DNA from 4 places in the Polaromonas aquatica genome. Region 1 is predicted to be linked to each of the others. Evidence: predicted binding sites of a transcription regulator. Region 1 holds the regulator's gene; each other region holds the start of a gene.
What was found. The regulator sigma-54, encoded in region 1, starts transcription at its own class of promoters, with help from an activator protein. The targets are predictions, from matches to a motif close to TGGCANGNAANCTGCTTT.
Positions count from the first base shown of each region.

Region 2: ACFQND_RS21050 (urease subunit gamma) is a predicted target of sigma-54. The motif match lies at 2,678-2,695, and genes of this name have one in related genera.
Region 3: ACFQND_RS03560 (circularly permuted type 2 ATP-grasp protein) is a predicted target of sigma-54. The motif match lies at 1,658-1,675, and genes of this name have one in related genera.
Region 4: glnA (type I glutamate--ammonia ligase) is a predicted target of sigma-54. The motif match lies at 1,817-1,834, and genes of this name have one in related genera.

Region 1 is NZ_JBHSRS010000018.1:179,162-183,343, forward strand. Features, by position in the region: gene ACFQND_RS09300 (THUMP domain-containing class I SAM-dependent RNA methyltransferase) at 1-759, opposite strand, end outside; gene ACFQND_RS09305 (RNA polymerase factor sigma-54) at 986-2,533, opposite strand; gene lptB (LPS export ABC transporter ATP-binding protein) at 2,691-3,506, opposite strand; gene lptA (lipopolysaccharide transport periplasmic protein LptA) at 3,514-4,155, opposite strand.
Region 2 is NZ_JBHSRS010000083.1:406,666-410,847, reverse strand. Features, by position in the region: gene ureC (urease subunit alpha) at 1-1,276, opposite strand, end outside; gene ACFQND_RS21060 (urease subunit beta) at 1,277-1,582, opposite strand; gene ACFQND_RS21055 (HupE/UreJ family protein) at 1,592-2,191, opposite strand; gene ACFQND_RS21050 (urease subunit gamma) at 2,309-2,611, opposite strand; gene ACFQND_RS21045 (hybrid sensor histidine kinase/response regulator) at 3,086-4,182, shown strand, end outside.
Region 3 is NZ_JBHSRS010000005.1:266,642-270,823, forward strand. Features, by position in the region: gene ACFQND_RS03555 (DNA internalization-related competence protein ComEC/Rec2) at 1-1,598, shown strand, start outside; gene ACFQND_RS03560 (circularly permuted type 2 ATP-grasp protein) at 1,721-3,211, shown strand; gene ACFQND_RS03565 (alpha-E domain-containing protein) at 3,214-4,176, shown strand.
Region 4 is NZ_JBHSRS010000005.1:81,624-85,805, reverse strand. Features, by position in the region: gene ACFQND_RS02685 (hypothetical protein) at 1-172, opposite strand, end outside; gene glnA (type I glutamate--ammonia ligase) at 350-1,765, opposite strand; gene ACFQND_RS02675 (competence/damage-inducible protein A) at 1,998-2,822, opposite strand; gene ACFQND_RS02670 (EI24 domain-containing protein) at 2,839-3,753, opposite strand; gene ACFQND_RS02665 (sterol desaturase family protein) at 3,881-4,182, opposite strand, start outside.

The sequences.
Region 1 (4,182 bases):
GGTAATCGCGGCCTCGGCCTGGTCGAGCAGGCCTTCCCAGACGTGGGGCTGGAAGGGCAAATACTTCTGGAAGGCAAACCGGCGGTTGATACCCGGCGCGATGTTGCAGGCGATCTGCGCGGCCTCTATCGCAATCGTGCCGGAGCCGCAGCACGGGTCATACAGCGGCACGCCGTCCTTGCACAACTGGTCCCAGCCGCTGGCGGCGATCATGGCGGCGGCCAGGGTTTCTTTCAGCGGGGCGTCGCCCTTGTCCTCGCGCCAGCCGCGCTTGAACAGCGGCTCACCCGAGGTGTCTATGTAGATGGTGACGGTGTCGGTGGTCAGGTGCACATAAACGCGAACATCGGGCCAGCGCGTGTCCACATCGGGACGCACATCGAACTTGGTGCGAAAGCGGTCGGCAATCGCGTCCTTGATCTTGAGCGCCGCAAAGTTCAGGCTGGTCAGCGGGCTGTGCTGCGCGGTGATCTCGACCTTGAAGGTCTGCTTCGGCGTGAACCAGATTTCCCAGGCAACATTGGCTGCCGCGTTGTACAGGTCCTGCTCGCTGCGGTACTGGTTGTGCTGCAGCTCGATCAGCACACGCTGCGCCAGGCGGCTGTGCAGGTTGAGCTGCAAGGCGTCGCGCCATGAGCCTTGCAGTTGCACGCCGGCGCGCCAGGCTTTGCCCTGGATGCCGGTGACACGCTGGACTTCGCTGGCCAGCAAGGCCTCGACGCCGGCGGCGCAGGGCAAAAATAATTGAAGTTGATTCATAAATTATGGGTTGCCCTTGGGGCGTATCAAACCATACTCTTTTCAAACAGGGGCCGCGGGACTGGCTTGGCCAGACCGCAGGCGCAGCGGCCCCCTCGGGGCTGGAGCCTGCGGCTCCAAACCTGCTTGAGCAGGTTTGGACAGGCGACAGAAGCGAAGCCTCTGGCGAGCGGCGGCCTGCAAGGTGCAGAGAGCGACACGCAGTGCGCGAACGTGGGGGCCATATTCACAGGGATTTGCGCAGGCTGGCAGGTGCAATGCGCAGGGCTTCGCGGTATTTGGCCACGGTGCGGCGGGCGCATTCGATGCCCTGCTCCTTGAGCATTTCGGAAATCTGGTTGTCGCTGAGCGGTTTGTTGCTGCTCTCGGATGTGACGAACTGCTTGATCAGCGCACGCACCGCCGTGCTGGAGGCATTGCCGCCGGTCTCGGTGCCCAGGGCTGAGCCAAAGAAATACTTGAGCTCAAAGGTGCCGAAGGGCGTGCTCATGTATTTGGCCGTCGTCACGCGCGAGATGGTGGACTCGTGCAGGCCCAGCTCGTCGGCGATCTCGCGCAGCACCAGCGGGCGCATGGCCAGCTCGCCGTGCGTGAAAAAGTTCTTTTGCCGCTCGACGATGGCAGTGCTGACGCGCAGTATGGTGTCAAAACGCTGCTGGATGTTCTTGATGAACCAGCGTGCTTCCTGCAGGCGCTGCTGCAGTGCCTGGCCGTTCTGGCCCTTGTGCTGCTTCAGCGCATTCGCGTAAATGTCGTGCACGCGCAGGCGCGGCATGACGTCGCCGTTGAGCGTGACCTTGAAGCCCCGGCCGGACTTGACCACGATGACGTCAGGCACGACAAGGTTTCGCTCGACATTCACAAAACGGCGCCCGGGCTTGGGATCCAGCCTGCCAATCAGGGCGATCGCGCCCTTGATGACCGTATCGGGAAAACCGCACAGCTGCGACAGGCGCTTCACGTCGCGCTTGGCCAGCAGCTCCATCGGCTGCCGGCACATGGCCATCGCGGCCCGGGTTTCGTCGCCATCCTTGCAGTCAAGCAGTTGCAGGCCCAGGCACTCGGCCAGGTTGCGCGCGCCTACGCCGGCAGGCTCCATGTGGTGCAGGAGGTTCAGCGCCATGGCGAAATGCTGCTCCAGCTCTTCGGCCTGTTCGAGGTCGTCGCCCGCAAGACCGCTGGCCAGCGAAGCCAGGCTGTCTTCAAGATAGCCGTCATCGTTGAGCGACTCGATCAGGAAATGCAGCGCCGCACGATCGTCTTCCGACAGCCGCAGGCCAAGGGCCTGCCGGTGCAGGTGGTCCTGCAGCGACTCATGGCCGTGCGCCAGGTCCGAGGCCTCGGCATCGCTGTCGTCGGAATTGCTCTTGCGCGGCAATGCATCGCCGCCCCATTCGCTGTCGTCAGGCGCGGACTCCACGCTGCCGTCACCGTCCCAGCTTTCCTCCAGTTTGGCCTCGGAGCTGATCTCGGCCGTGGTTTCGGAGTCGTTCTGGCTTGTGGCCGCCGTTTCATGCGCACCACCAGCTATCGATTCCATAGCAGACTCAAACTCCTGGTTGTCCTGGCTGACCGGCGTGTTGGTGTGGTCCAGGCCAAACTCTTCACGCGGCGCGGCTTCCTCCGTGACTTCCAGGAAAGGGTTTTCATCGAGCATCTGCTCGACTTCCTGGCTCAGCTCAAGCGTGGAGAGCTGCAGCAGGCGGATCGACTGCTGCAACTGCGGCGTCAGCGCCAGATGCTGCGAGACGCGTAGCGAAAGACCCTGTTTCACGACAGTTCCGGGCGCCCACGGTAGGACGAAGTGAGCGCGCCACGGAAGGGAGCTAATTCACAAGCATGGGCCGCGGAACCGGCTTTGCCGGGCCGCAGGCGCAGCCCCCTGAGGGGGGAGGGAGCTACACGAAGTGAGCGACAACGGGGGGGAGTCATTACATCCTGAAATGCTCACCGAGATAGACACGGCGCACATCGGCGTTGTTGACGATCTCCGAAGGCGTGCCTTTGGCCAGCACATGCCCATCACTGATGATGAAGGCGTGGTCGCAAATGCCCAGCGTCTCGCGGACGTTGTGGTCGGTGATGAGCACGCCTATGCCGCGCGACTTCAGGAAACCGATGATGCGCTGGATCTCGATCACCGCAATCGGGTCGATGCCCGCAAAAGGCTCGTCCAGCAGGATAAAGCGCGGCTGGGTCGCCAGCGCCCGCGCGATCTCGACCCGGCGGCGCTCACCGCCGGACAGGGCCAGCGCCGGCGAGTCGCGCAAATGGTCGACCCGCAAGTCCTTGAGCAGCGCGTCAAGGCGCTGCTCGATGTCGGCCTGGCCCAGTGGTTTGCCCGCACTGTCATGCTGCAGCTCCAGCACGGCACGCACGTTGTCCTGCACCGAGAGCTTGCGAAAAATCGAGGCTTCCTGCGGCAGATAACTCAGGCCCAGGCGCGCGCGGCGGTGAATCGGCATGTGCTCCACCGAGTTGCCGTCAATCGTGATCTCGCCTGCATCGGCGCGAACCAGGCCGACGATCATGTAAAACGAAGTGGTCTTGCCCGCGCCATTGGGGCCCAGCAAGCCCACGACCTCACCGCTTTGCACGGCCAGCGACACATCCTTCACCACCTTGCGGCTGCCGTATGACTTTTGCAGGCCGGTGGCGATCAGGCGGCTGGGCGGCTCGCCGGGCGCCGACGCCGCCGCATCCACCACAAACTGTTCTGTTTCAGCGTTCGAAGTACGCAATTCCATGGCGGCCTTAATTCTTCTCGGAGCCCAGCGCCGGGCTGGGGCGCAGGCTGGGCGATGGCCCGGCGGCCGGAGGAGCAGGCGTTGCGGTGCCGCCGGCTGCAGAAGCCTTGCTGCGCGGCGACAGCAGGGCGCGGACACGGCCGCTGGGGTTGGTGGCGGAGCGGTTTTGCGGGCCGCCATCAACCGTGAACACATCCGTGACGTTGTCGTAATTGATCTGGGAGCCGGTGGACTCATCCGCCAGCACGGCGCCGTTGTAACGGCGCAGCACGGCGTTGCGGATGAATTTGACGACATCGGGCCGGCTGTCGTACTCGATGCGTTCGGACTCGCCTTCGATGAACTCGTCCAGCCCGTCGCGCTTTTTGCGGTAAAAAGCCAGCTTGCCCGGGGCGGCGATCACGATGGCCTTCTGGTAGCCCTCCGGGTCCTGGGTGACGTCAACCCGTTCGCCGCGAATGATGGTTGTACCCTTGGTAATGACCACGTTGCCGGTAAACACGCTGGTTTGTTTCAGGTCGTCGTACCGCAAGGCGTCGGACTCGGCGTTCATCGGCATGTCCCGGTCGGCCTGCTCAGCGGCGGCCGGGAACACGGCCAGCGCAATGACGGCCGCGGCGACAGCCATTAAATAGGTGGGGTATTTCATAAAGGCACGAATCTTGCTGCGTGAAGG
Region 2 (4,182 bases), on a different contig from region 1:
TGCTGATGTAGCGTTTGACGCGGAAGTTGTCGTTGCGGGAATCCCGATCAGCCTGAGCTTGTCGAAGGCCAGGCTCAGCGCTAACGGAGGACGGGGCGAGCCAGCCGCGCTGCTGTTTCATCTTGTGCGCGGTCTGCCAGGTGCGGATGATGACCTCGCCGACGCGGCCCATGGCCTGGCTGTCGGAGCTCATCATGCTGATGGCGCCCAGGTCGTGCAGTATGTCTTCGGCGGCTATCGTTTCCTTGCGGATGCGGCTTTCGGCAAAGGCCAGGTCTTCGGGGATGGATGCGTGCAGGTGGTGGCACACCATCAGCATGTCCACGTGTTCGTCCAGCGTGTTGACGGTGTAGGGCATGGTCGGGTTGGTGGACGAGGGCAGGAAGTTGGCCTCACCTACAACCCGCAAAATATCCGGTGCATGGCCGCCGCCCGCGCCTTCGGTATGAAAGGCGCAGAGCGCCCGGCCCTTGGTTGCAGCAATCGTGTTCTCGACAAAACCCGATTCATTGAGGGTGTCGCTGTGGATCGCCACCTGGGTATCGGTTTCCTCGGCCACATCCAGGCAGTTGCTGATGGCGGCCGGGGTCGTGCCCCAGTCTTCGTGCAGCTTCAGGCCTATGACGCCGGCATTGATCTGCTCATGCAAGGCGGCGGGCAGGCTGGCGTTGCCCTTGCCCAGAAAACCAAGGTTCATCGGGAAGGCGTCTGCGGCCTGCAGCATGCGTTCTATGTTCCACGGGCCGGGTGTGCAGGTAGTCGCAAAGGTACCTGTAGCCGGGCCGGTGCCGCCGCCCAGCATGGTGGTGATGCCGGCCGCCAGTGCTTCTTCAATCTGCTGCGGGCAGATGAAGTGGATGTGCGAGTCTATGCCGCCCGCGGTGACTATCATGCCCTCGCAACTGATGATCTCGGTGCCGGGGCCGATGACGATGTCCACGCCGGCCTGCACATCCGGGTTGCCGGCCTTGCCTATGGCGGCGATGCGGCCGTCCTTGAGGCCTATATCGGCTTTCACGATGCCCCAATGGTCGATGATGAGCGCATTGGTCATCACGCAGTCCATGGCGCCTTGCGCCCGGGTTTGCTGCGACTGCGCCATGCCGTCGCGTATGGTTTTGCCGCCGCCGAACTTCACCTCTTCGCCGTAACTGCCGGCGCGCAGGGTGTAGTCGGCCTCGACCTCAATCATCAGGTCGGTGTCGGCCAGCCGCAGGCGGTCGCCGACGGTGGGGCCGAACATTTCGGCGTAGGCGCGTCTGCCAATCGTTGCCATTTATAACTTTCCTTGAACAAGGCCGCGAAAGCCATAAATTATTCGCTCGCCGGCAAAGTCCACCAGCTCAACCGTGCGCTGCTGGCCGGGCTCGAAGCGGACCGCCGTGCCCGACGCGATATTGAGCCGCATGCCACGTGCGGCATCGCGTTCAAAACCCAGCGCCGCATTGGTTTCCGCAAAGTGGTAATGCGAGCCCACCTGTATGGGCCGGTCGGAGGTGTTCTGCACCACCAGCGTCAGGGTGCGCCGGCCTGCGTTGAGGATGTGCTCGGGGCCGTCGGTCAGCAATTCGCCAGGGATCATGGCCTTGCCTCAAGCCAGTTGGGTGAGCAGCGTGACGCCAAACGCGGCAACGCCCGCACCGGCAAGACGCGGCACCCAGACGTTGGCGTGGCGTAATGCCCAGCCCAAGGCCAGGCCGGTGGCGTGCAGCAGGACGGTGGCTGCCAGCATGCCTGCCAGCGTGGCGGCTGCATCGGTGCTGCCTGCCAGTTCGTAGCCATGCGCCAGGCCATGAAAGATCGCAAATACGCCGACCAGCAGCGCGGCTGCAACACCCGGCATGCGCCAGCGCGTGATGACCAGCAGGCCGGTAACCAGCAGCGATGCTGCAATCATGGGTTCAACCGCAGGAAGCTGCACGCCTTGCAGGCCCAGCATGGCGCCAACCAGCAACATGGCCGCAAAGCCAAGCGGCCCCCAGAGCATGCCGGGACCGGCGCGGCGCGCGGCCAGTGCGCTCCACAAACCTACGGACAACATGACGGCCAAATGGTCGAAGCCGGTAAAAGGATGCACCAAACCACTCATAAAACCCGGGTGGGCATGGCCGTCCGCGCCGGTGTGGGCTAACGCCAATACAGGCACAAGGCCAGCGATAGCAGCAAGAATTCGAAGGTTGCGAGAAGTCATTTTGTAGATCTCCGTGGTTGTACGAGCGGATTCATTCCAGGGCCATCGCGGAACCGGCTTCGCCGGGCCGCAGGTGGCGCCCCCTGGGGGGAGGCGCCGAAGGCGCTTCGGGGGGATTCATATGATCGGCTGGTGCACGGTGACCAGCTTGGTGCCATCGGGAAAGGTGGCTTCGACCTGGATGTCCGGGATCATTTCTGCAATGCCGTCCATGACGTCGGCGCGGGTCAGGATGGTCCGGCCTTCGCTCATCAGCTGGGCCACGGTTTTGCCGTCGCGTGCGCCCTCCATCACGGCGGCGCTGATCAGCGCAACGGCCTCCGGGTAGTTGAGCTTGAGGCCACGCGCCTGGCGGCGTTCGGCCAGCAGTGCCGCCGTAAAAATCAGCAGCTTGTCTTTTTCTCTGGGGGTCAGTTCCATGGGCGCTTCTTTGGGATGTCTTCTCTGGAATGCCGGGAGGCCGGCAACCGGTTTTGCTACTGTCCGGCAGCAAGAACGGTGCCATTCAATTCCATCTTATCCCGGTCCGGTGGGGGCATGCTTTGGCATTTTGGATGCTATATAAAACATAGCTTGCTGCGCGCATACCCATTGGGCTACAGGCCTTTTTGATGCATGTATTTGGGCTTTTCAGGCGGTTTTTAAGCCCAAAAAGGCCTCTCGGAGCCTGCACAGCGCCGCCATAACGCCAGAAAACGGCATTTTTTAAAGAAAAACAGGCCGTGGCCGCCTGAATACAAGCGCAACCAGCTATTGTTTTTATAGCAAACCGGATCGCAGGATATCTCTGGGGATGACGGGTTTGGCCGCTCTGGCCGTGGCACAGAAACTGCAGTGAAGCTCTCATTCACTTCATTGCACGCCTTGACCGACACAACAGCGCCATCCGGCAACCTGCCCGCCAGTGCGGCCCCGGCAGGCAGGGAGAGTGTCGGCCCGGACGCTCCCGATGTGGCGGTGCAGCGCATCATCAAGGTCAGGCGCGACTACAACAGCTGGGTGGCCAGCGAGACCATGGAGGACTACGCGCTGCGTTTTACGCCGCAGCGTTTTCGCAAATGGTCCGAATGGCGTGTCGCCAACACGGCCTTTGGCGCGGCCTCCTTCCTGATCCTGGAAGCCGTGGGCGCTACCCTGCTGGTGAAGTACGGTTTTACCAATGCCTTCTGGGCGATTGTGGCGACCGGGCTGATCATTTTCCTGGCCGGCCTGCCCATCAGCGTTTACGCCGCGCGTTACGGCGTGGACATGGATTTGCTGACGCGCGGCGCGGGTTTTGGCTACATAGGCTCCACGCTGACCTCGCTGATCTACGCCTCCTTCACCTTCATCTTTTTTGCGCTTGAAGCTGCCGTCATGGCGTATGCACTGGAGCTGGCGCTGAACATCCCGCCCAGTTGGGGCTACCTGATCTGTGCGCTGGTGGTGATCCCGTTGGTCACACACGGCGTGTCCGCCATCAGCCGCCTGCAGGTCTGGACACAGCCCCTGTGGCTGGTGATGCTGGTCGTGCCCTTTGCCTATGTGCTTGTGCGCGATCCTGGTGCTTTTTCCGGCGTTCTGCACTATGCAGGTGAAAAAGGTGGCGCAACTGGCTTTGATTTGCACTTGTTTGGTGCTGCCTTGACGGTGGGCATTGCCCTGATTACCCAGATGGGAGAGCAGGCTGATTACCTGCGCTTCATGCCGGTGCAAACCACAAGCAATCGCTGGCGCTGGTGGGGCAGTGTGCTGGCGGGCGGGCCGGGCTGGGTTTTGCTTGGCGTGGTCAAGATGCTGGGCGGGGCGCTGCTGGCTTACCTGGCGATTTCAAACATGGTGCCGGTAGAGCGGGCGGTGGACCCGAACCAGATGTACCTGGCCGCTTATGAATATGTCTTTCCCAATTACGGGATGGCGGTGGCGGCCACGGCGATTTTTGTGGTCGTGTCGCAGCTCAAGATCAATGTGACCAACGCCTACGCCGGTTCGCTGGCCTGGTCCAATTTTTT
Region 3 (4,182 bases), on a different contig from region 1:
CTGCTTATGCGCTCTTTTCGGGCTGGGGCGTACCCGCGCAGCGAACCATCTGGATGCTGGCGACCGTGGTGCTGCTCAGGCAAAGCGGCAAGCAGTGGCCCTGGCCCGTCGTGTGGTTGCTGGCCATGGCGGTCGTGGTGGCGCTGGACCCGTGGGCACTGATGCAGGCTGGCTTCTGGCTGTCGTTTGTTGCCGTAGGTGTGCTTTTTGCCGCCGGGCCGCCCCAAGGCAAAAAAGCCCCCTCGGGGGGCAGGGCGTTACGCGAAGCGAACGAACGTGGGGGCTATCTTGCTACAGATTCAGGAGCTGGTCGCTCAGGTAGTACGGGGGCTGAGGGCACTATTGATTCAAAAAAAGCAGAAAAATCGCGGTCCTGGCTGTCAAAACCCGTTGCCGGGCTGCTTGGCGCCGCGCGTGAGCAATGGGTGGTCACGCTTGCGCTCACGCCCTTGTCCCTGCTGCTGTTTAACCAGGTCTCGCTGGTCGGCCTGCTGGCGAATGCGGTGGCGATTCCGTGGGTGACCTTGCTGGTTACGCCGCTGGCGATGTTAGGGGTGTTTTTGTCGCCGGTCTGGGACGCTGCGGCGTGGGCCGTGAGCCTGTTGACGCTTTTCCTGCAATGGCTGGCGAGCTGGCCTTTGGCCTCCATCAGTGTGGCCGCCGCGCCACTGTGGTGCGCGCTTGCCGGCGTGGCTGGGGGCGCGCTGCTGGCCATGCGTTTGCCATGGCACTGGCGGGCGCTGGGTGTGCCGCTTTTGCTGCCCGTGCTGCTGTGGTCGCCCGTGCGTCCGGCCATCGGGCATTTTGACGTGCTGGGCGCTGACATTGGCCAGGGGAACGCGGTGATTGTGCGCACCGCCGGCCACAGCCTGGTCTACGACACCGGCCCGCGGTTCTCGCGTGAAAGCGATGCCGGTCACAGGGTACTCGTGCCCTTGTTGCGGGCCCTGGGCGAACGTATAGACCTGCTGATGCTCAGCCACCGGGACAGCGACCATATAGGCGGCGCGCCTGCGGTCCTGGCCATGCAGCCGCAGGCCCGGCTGCTCAGCTCGATTGAAGACGACCATGAACTGCAGGCGATACGCCAATCCACCCGCTGTGCGGCGGGCCAGCGCTGGCGTTGGGATGCGGTGGATTTTGAGGTACTGCATCCGGTGGCAGCCGACTACGAGGGCACTGGCAAGCCCAACACCTTGAGTTGTGTGCTGCGCATTTCCAACGGCGCGCAGACCGCACTGCTGGTCGGTGACCTTGAAGCCCCACAGGAGTCAAGGCTGGTGAGTGATCCTGCGTTAAGGGAAAAGCTGAAAGCCGACTTTCTGCTGGTACCCCATCACGGCAGTAAAACCTCATCAAGCGGTGTATTCCTGGATCAGGTGAAACCGCAATTCGCGCTGGCGCAGGCCGGGTACCGGAACCGCTTCGGGCACCCGGTGGAATCCGTGCTGGAGCGTTACCGTGAACGCGGCATCAGCGTGCTCAAGTCACCTGCCTGCGGCGCTGCAAGCTGGCGCAGCGCCGACCCCGGCCAGGTGCTTTGCCAGCGCCAGCGGGGTTTGCGTTATTGGCATCACCGTCTTGATAGCCCTCCCTGACCCGGATCAGAACTTTCTGGGCGGCACAAAGGGTTAAAAATCCCTTAAGGACAAACCCTTGGCGCATAACTTGCTAAGCTAGAGACACAACAATGCCATGAACGCAGCCGGAGATAAAGCTTATGAGCCGACCGATGTTTGACGAAATGAACGTGAGTGCCGAGAGCGTACGGGCGCATTACCAGGGCTACTGCAACTGGCTGTCGCGCCAGCCACTTGAGACCATGCAGGCACGGCGGGCGGAAGCCGAGATGATATTTCGCCGAGTCGGCATTACCTTTGCCGTCTATGGCGCGAAAGACGAGGACGGCTCGGGCACGGAGCGCCTGATCCCGTTTGACCTGATTCCCCGCATCATCCCCGCGCACGAATGGGCCAGCATGGAAAAAGGCCTGGTGCAACGCGTTACCGCGCTTAACCGCTTTATCCACGACATCTACCACGGGCAGGATATCCTCAAGGCCGGCGTGATTCCGTCCGAGCAGATCTTCCAGAATGCGCAGTTCCGCCCCGAGATGATGGGCGTGGATGTGCCCGGCAATATTTACTCGCACATCAGCGGCATCGATATCGTTCGTGCGCCCGATGCCAGCGGGGCCGGCGAGTACTACGTGCTGGAAGACAACTTGCGGGTGCCCAGCGGCGTGAGTTACATGCTGGAAGACCGCAAGATGATGATGCGGCTTTTCCCCGAGCTGTTCAGTGAAAACCGCGTCGCCCCGGTGGCCCATTACCCCGACCTGCTGCTTGAAACCCTGCGCGCCTCGGCACCGCCGGCCACCGCCGATCCCACCGTGGTGGTGCTGACACCGGGCATGTACAACTCGGCGTATTTTGAGCATGCGTTTCTGGCGCAGCAGATGGGGGTTGAGCTGGTCGAAGGCCAGGACCTGTTTGTCAAGGACAACTTTGTTTACATGCGGACCACACGCGGGCCCAAACGTGTGGACGTGATTTACCGCCGCGTGGACGATGACTTCCTGGACCCGCTGGCTTTCCGCCCAAGCTCGACCTTGGGCTGTGCCGGCCTGCTCAATGTGTATCGCAGCGGGAATGTGGCCCTTTGCAATGCCATAGGCACCGGCGTGGCCGACGACAAGTCCATCTACCCCTATGTGCCCAGGATGATCGAGTTTTATCTGGGCGAAAAACCGATCCTGAAAAATGTGCCGACCTACATGTGCCGAAACCCAGAGGACCTGAAGTACACCCTGGCCAACCTGAAAGACCTGGTCGTCAAGGAAGTGCATGGCGCCGGCGGTTATGGCATGCTGGTCGGCCCGGCATCGACCAAGGCCGAGATCGAGGAATTCCGCGCGGCCCTGCTGGCCAATCCCTCGGGTTATATCGCCCAGCCTACGCTCAGCCTGTCGACCTGCCCGACCTATGTGGACAGTGGCATCGCTCCGCGCCACATCGATTTGCGGCCTTTTGTGCTCAGCGGCAAGGAGGTGCAGATGGTGCCCGGCGGCCTGACGCGCGTGGCGCTGAAGGACGGCTCGCTGGTCGTCAATTCTTCACAGGGTGGCGGTACCAAGGACACATGGATTCTGGAAGCCGGTGCTGCGGCGCCCCTGCAGTCCCAGTCGCAATCCCAACGCGCAGGAGTTTAATCATGCTGTCACGTACTGCTGACCATTTATTCTGGATGTCCCGCTATACCGAGCGGGCCGAAAACACCGCCCGTATGCTGGATGTGAATTACCAGACATCCCTGCTGCCGCAGTCGGCCAGCGAAGCGCTGGCTGGCTGGGAAGGCCTGCTCAGCATCAGCGAGCTCAAACCCGCCTACACCGCCAAATACGGCGAGGCCATTTCCCCGCGCAATGTGATGGACTTCATGGTGCGCGACGAGAAAAACGCCTCAAGCATCGTCTCATGCCTGAAAAACGCGCGCGAAAACGCCCGCGCCGTTCGCGGCACGCTGACCACCGAAGTCTGGGAGACCGAGAACCAGACTTATCTGGAGGTCATGCGCATGTTGCGCAGCGGCGACTTCGAGCGCGATCCCGGGCAGTTTTTTGAGTGGGTCAAGTTTCGCTCGCACCTGTCCCGCGGTGTTACTGCGGGCACCATGCTGCAGGACGAAGCCTTTCACTTCTTGCGCCTGGGAACTTTCCTGGAGCGGGCCGACAACACGGCGCGGCTGGTGGACGTGAAGTTCCATGCCGTCAAGAACGACTTCCTGGGCGTGACCCATGCGAAAGACCAGGAGTTTGACTTCTACCACTGGAGCGCCATCCTGCGCAGCGTTTCAGGTTTTGAGGTGTATCGCAAGGTCTACCGCGATGTCATCAAACCCGAGCGTGTGGCCGAGCTGCTGATCCTGCGCCCCGACATGCCGCGCTCGCTGCTGGGCTGCCTCAACGAGGTCATGAGCAACCTAGCCATGGTGACCAGCGACCCATCCAGCGAAACACTGCGCCGCGCCGGCAAGCTGCGCTCGGACCTGCAGTACGCACGCATAGACGAAATCCTGGCCAACGGCCTGCATGCCTTCCTCACGCAGTTCCTGGACCGTGTGAACGAGCTGGGCGCGCACCTGAGCCGCGAGTTTCTTGTGCCTGCTACCCATTGACACAAC
Region 4 (4,182 bases), on a different contig from region 1:
CCTGCATGGCCTTGCAGCCGCGGGTCTGTGCTTCCTTGGCGTTGTTGATGTATTCAGGCGCTGCGCCGCCAGCCCCGCCGCAGCGGTAAACCTGGGCCATGGCAGGCAAGCCGGCCAACGCCAGCAAAGCCAGCAACAAGGAACATCTGGAAAACAATAAAACTTGATTCATACATTGACCCTGCGCCGGTCGAGGCTGGAAGGGCCTGACAGTATGCTGCAAAGACCACCAAATTCAAAATAAGGGTATTCAAGGCAGGTCCACCATGAAAAAAGGACGGCAAATGCCGTCCTTTTTTGGCCACACCATGTAAGCAAAGCCTACATCGGTGGAACGCCCCTGTGCTTTTTACAGCGAGTAGTACATGTCGAATTCGGCCGGATGGGTCGCCATGCGCATGCGCGTGACTTCCTGCATCTTGAGCTCGATGTAAGCGTCGATGTACGAATCGGTAAAGACGCCACCCTTGGTCAGGAAGGCACGGTCGGCGTCGAGGCAGTCCAGCGCCTGGTCCAGGCTGTGGCAGACGGTCGGGATTTTTGCGTCCTCTTCCGGTGGCAGATGGTACAAGTCCTTGCTGGCGGCTTCGCCCGGATGGATCTTGTTTTCAACGCCGTCCAGGCCAGCCATCAGCAGAGCCGAGAAGCCGAGGTACGGATTCATCAGTGGATCCGGGAAGCGTGCCTCGACGCGGCGGCCCTTGGGATTTGCCACGTAAGGAATACGGATGGAAGCCGAGCGGTTTTTGGCTGAATAAGCCAGTTTGACCGGTGCCTCAAAACCAGGAACCAGGCGCTTGTAGCTGTTGGTGCCGGGGTTGGTGATGGCATTCAGTGCACGGGCGTGCTTGATGATGCCGCCTATGTAATACAGAGCGAAATCAGACAGGCCTGCATAACCGTCGCCGGCGAACAGGTTTTTGCCGTCTTTCCAGACCGACTGGTGAACGTGCATGCCGGAACCGTTGTCGCCAACAATGGGCTTGGGCATGAAGGTTGCCGTTTTGCCGTAAGCGTGGGCCACGTTGTGGATCACGTATTTTTGCAGCTGTACCCAGTCAGCGCGCTGGATCAGCGTGCTGAAACGGGTGCCGAGCTCCATCTGGCCGGCGTTGGCGACTTCGTGGTGATGCACTTCGACAGGAATGCCCAGGGCTTCAAGCACCAGGCACATCTCGGAGCGCATGTCCTGGAAACTGTCCACTGGCGGAACCGGGAAATAACCGCCCTTGACAGCAGGACGGTGGCCGCTGTTGCCGTGCTCGTATTCCTTGCCGGTGTTCCAGGCGGCTTCTTCGGAGCCGATCTTGACGAAGCAGCCCGACATGTCGTTTTGCCAGCGAACGTTGTCGAACACGAAGAACTCCGGCTCTGGACCGAAGTAAGCCGTATCGCCAAAGCCTGAGGCTTTCATGTAGGATTCAGCGCGCTTGGCCAGCGAACGCGGATCGCGCTCATAGGCTTTGCCGTCGGCCGGGTCGATCACGTCGCACGTCAGGATCATCGTCGTTTCTTCAAAGAACGGATCGATGTTGGCGGTATTGGGGTCAGGCATCAATTGCATGTCCGAGGCTTCAATGCCCTTCCAGCCAGCAATCGATGAGCCGTCAAAAGCGTGGCCCGAATTGAACTTGTCTTCGTCAAAATGGGAAACCGGCACGGTCACGTGCTGCTCTTTGCCCCGGGTGTCGGTAAAACGGAAGTCAACAAACTTGACTTCGTCTTCCTTGACCATTTTCATGACGTCTGCGACGGTCTTTGCCATCAGAATCTCCTGTTGCTGGATGGTGGTTAAAAAATCTCTTCGGAAATGGGGAATGCACTTTTTGTGCCAAAGAAAATACTCTTTCAGCTTTCCGGCGCGCCCCTGATTGTGCCGTCAAATTGAAGCACTGCTTGATGACAACAGCCCATGTGCCATGGGCCTGGCCCAAAACTCGGCCTCGTATAAGCCTTGTTTTGGTGCATTTTTGATTGCACCTTATTGGTGCAATTTATTAACGCACCAATTCAGGGCCAAGTTTGAAGTCAAACTGCTTGATGCCAGCCAGCAGTGCCGGGTAGGCGACAGCGACGGCATCGGGCACGCCTTTGACGCCCAGCTCGATATGGCGCCCGTAAACAGGGTGATCCACGCTGGGCAGGCTGAACACCTTGACACCCGGATAGCTCGCTTCGATGTCCAGCATCAGTGGCGTCAGGGTTGCTTCCATGGACCCAAAAATGATGATGGATTTTTCGATGTAGGCTGATTTTTGGTGCAGATGGGCGTACTGGTGGTCCAGAACCCACTCCATCATCGGCCAGGCCATCACGGGGAACCCGGGCATAAAGTGAACCGCGCCCTCACCCGCCTTGCAGCTAAAACCTGGAATCTTGTTGTAGGGATTGGGAATGATCTGCGCGCCCACCGGGAACACGCCCATGTTGAGGCGGTGGATGTTGTCATGCCGGTCAGCATCAAAAGGCACACCCTGCTCTTTGGCCGTGTCTTTCATGCGTTCGGTAATCAGGGCTTTTGCCTCGGGGTGCAGCGCCAGTTCCACCCCCAGTGCCTTGGCCGCGCACTGGCGGGTGTGATCGTCCGGCGTGGCACCAATGCCTCCGCAGGAAAACACCACATCACCCCACTCCCGCGCACCGGCAAAAGCGCGGGCCAGCGTGGCAGTGATGCGGTCCGGGTCGTCCCCCACATAGTCGGCAAAGGCCAGTTGCAGGCCGCGCGCACCCAGCAGTTCAATGATCTTGGGCAGGTGCTTGTCTGCGCGTTTGCCTGAAAGGATTTCATCACCAATGATGACGATGCCGAAAGTGGTGGTCATGATGGAAATATCCGGTTCAGGATTGCAGGCCGGGTGGCGTTTCTGCCGATGCAGCAGGTACCGCGGGTATGGCAGGCGTTTCATCCGCTATTGATTTAATAGCTGGTGGCGCAGTCCTGTCGTCGGCCTTGGCACTATTTCTCTTGCGAAGCTGCTCCAGCGCCGACAAGGTGTAATGGGCAAACCAGAGCGATGAAAAGGCAAACACAAGCGTGTAGATCCAGATCGCAACCGGCACCAGGATAGGCGCCATCGCCACAAACATGGCGCCCGAGGCCCAGATCAGGCTGGGTGCGGCGCCAAGGTAGCCGCTAATCACGCCTATGCTCAACAGCTGGATGCGGTGCTCCCTGAAAATCTGCTGGCGCTCTTCGCTGCTGGCGTGGTCCACCAGCGCGTCATAAGACATCACGCGATAGGTCAGCCAGCCCCAGATCAGCGGCGGCAGTATCAGTATCAGCGGCGGAATCAGCCACAGCGGAATCGACAGCAACAGCGCAATCACGGCCAGCAAGGTGGAGCCCAGGGACCAGAACAGGCTGGCCAGCATGGAGCCGCCCTTTTTACGCTCCAGTTGCGGAAACCGTCGCTCGGCCACAAGGGCGACCATGGCCGGCGTCATGAAAATCGCCACAAACAGCAGCGAAGCGATCACGATCACGGGAATCGCCATGAACAGCAGCAACACCGGCGCCAGCACCACCCTCAGATTGGAAAGGCCCAGGCCTTCCAGCCAGCGCACCATGGTGTTCACCAGTTCGTAGCTGTCGAGGTTGCCACGTACCACCGCGATTGCGCTTTCCCAGAAGAAGTAGCCCAGCCCCAGCGAAAGCACGGCCATGATGACCAGCGGCAGGACGGACAGGGCAATCACCCGGGGGTGCAGGCAGTACATGGCTGCGCGCCAGAAGGAGTCTAGGAGTTTGCTCATGATCCGAAGGATAACTCCATTAAAAATCCGTTTCGAGCGAAACAATTTTCCGCCGGGCCGCCCCAAGGAAAATTAGCCCCCTCGGGGGGCAGCGAACCACACGCAGTGGGGAGCGTGGGGGCCATTCTCAGGCTTTACCAAACAAGCGCTTCAGGCCTGTCCACTGCTGCGACCAGAACCCGCGGCCGTAATCGCGGTTTTGCTCGACCTGGTCACGGATGCCAGTCGGGTCGTAGCGCTCCTGGAAGTTGGCCGTGCCGAATAGCATGTCCCACCAGGGCAGCAGCACGCCAAAATTGTGGCCGCCCAGGACAGTCTGCTCGTTCTTCAGGCTCTCATGTCCTATGCCTATGCTGTGGTGCACCCGGTGGAAACGCGGGCTGACCCAGAGCCGCTCGCCGATACGGCCAAACCACAGGCGCACATTGG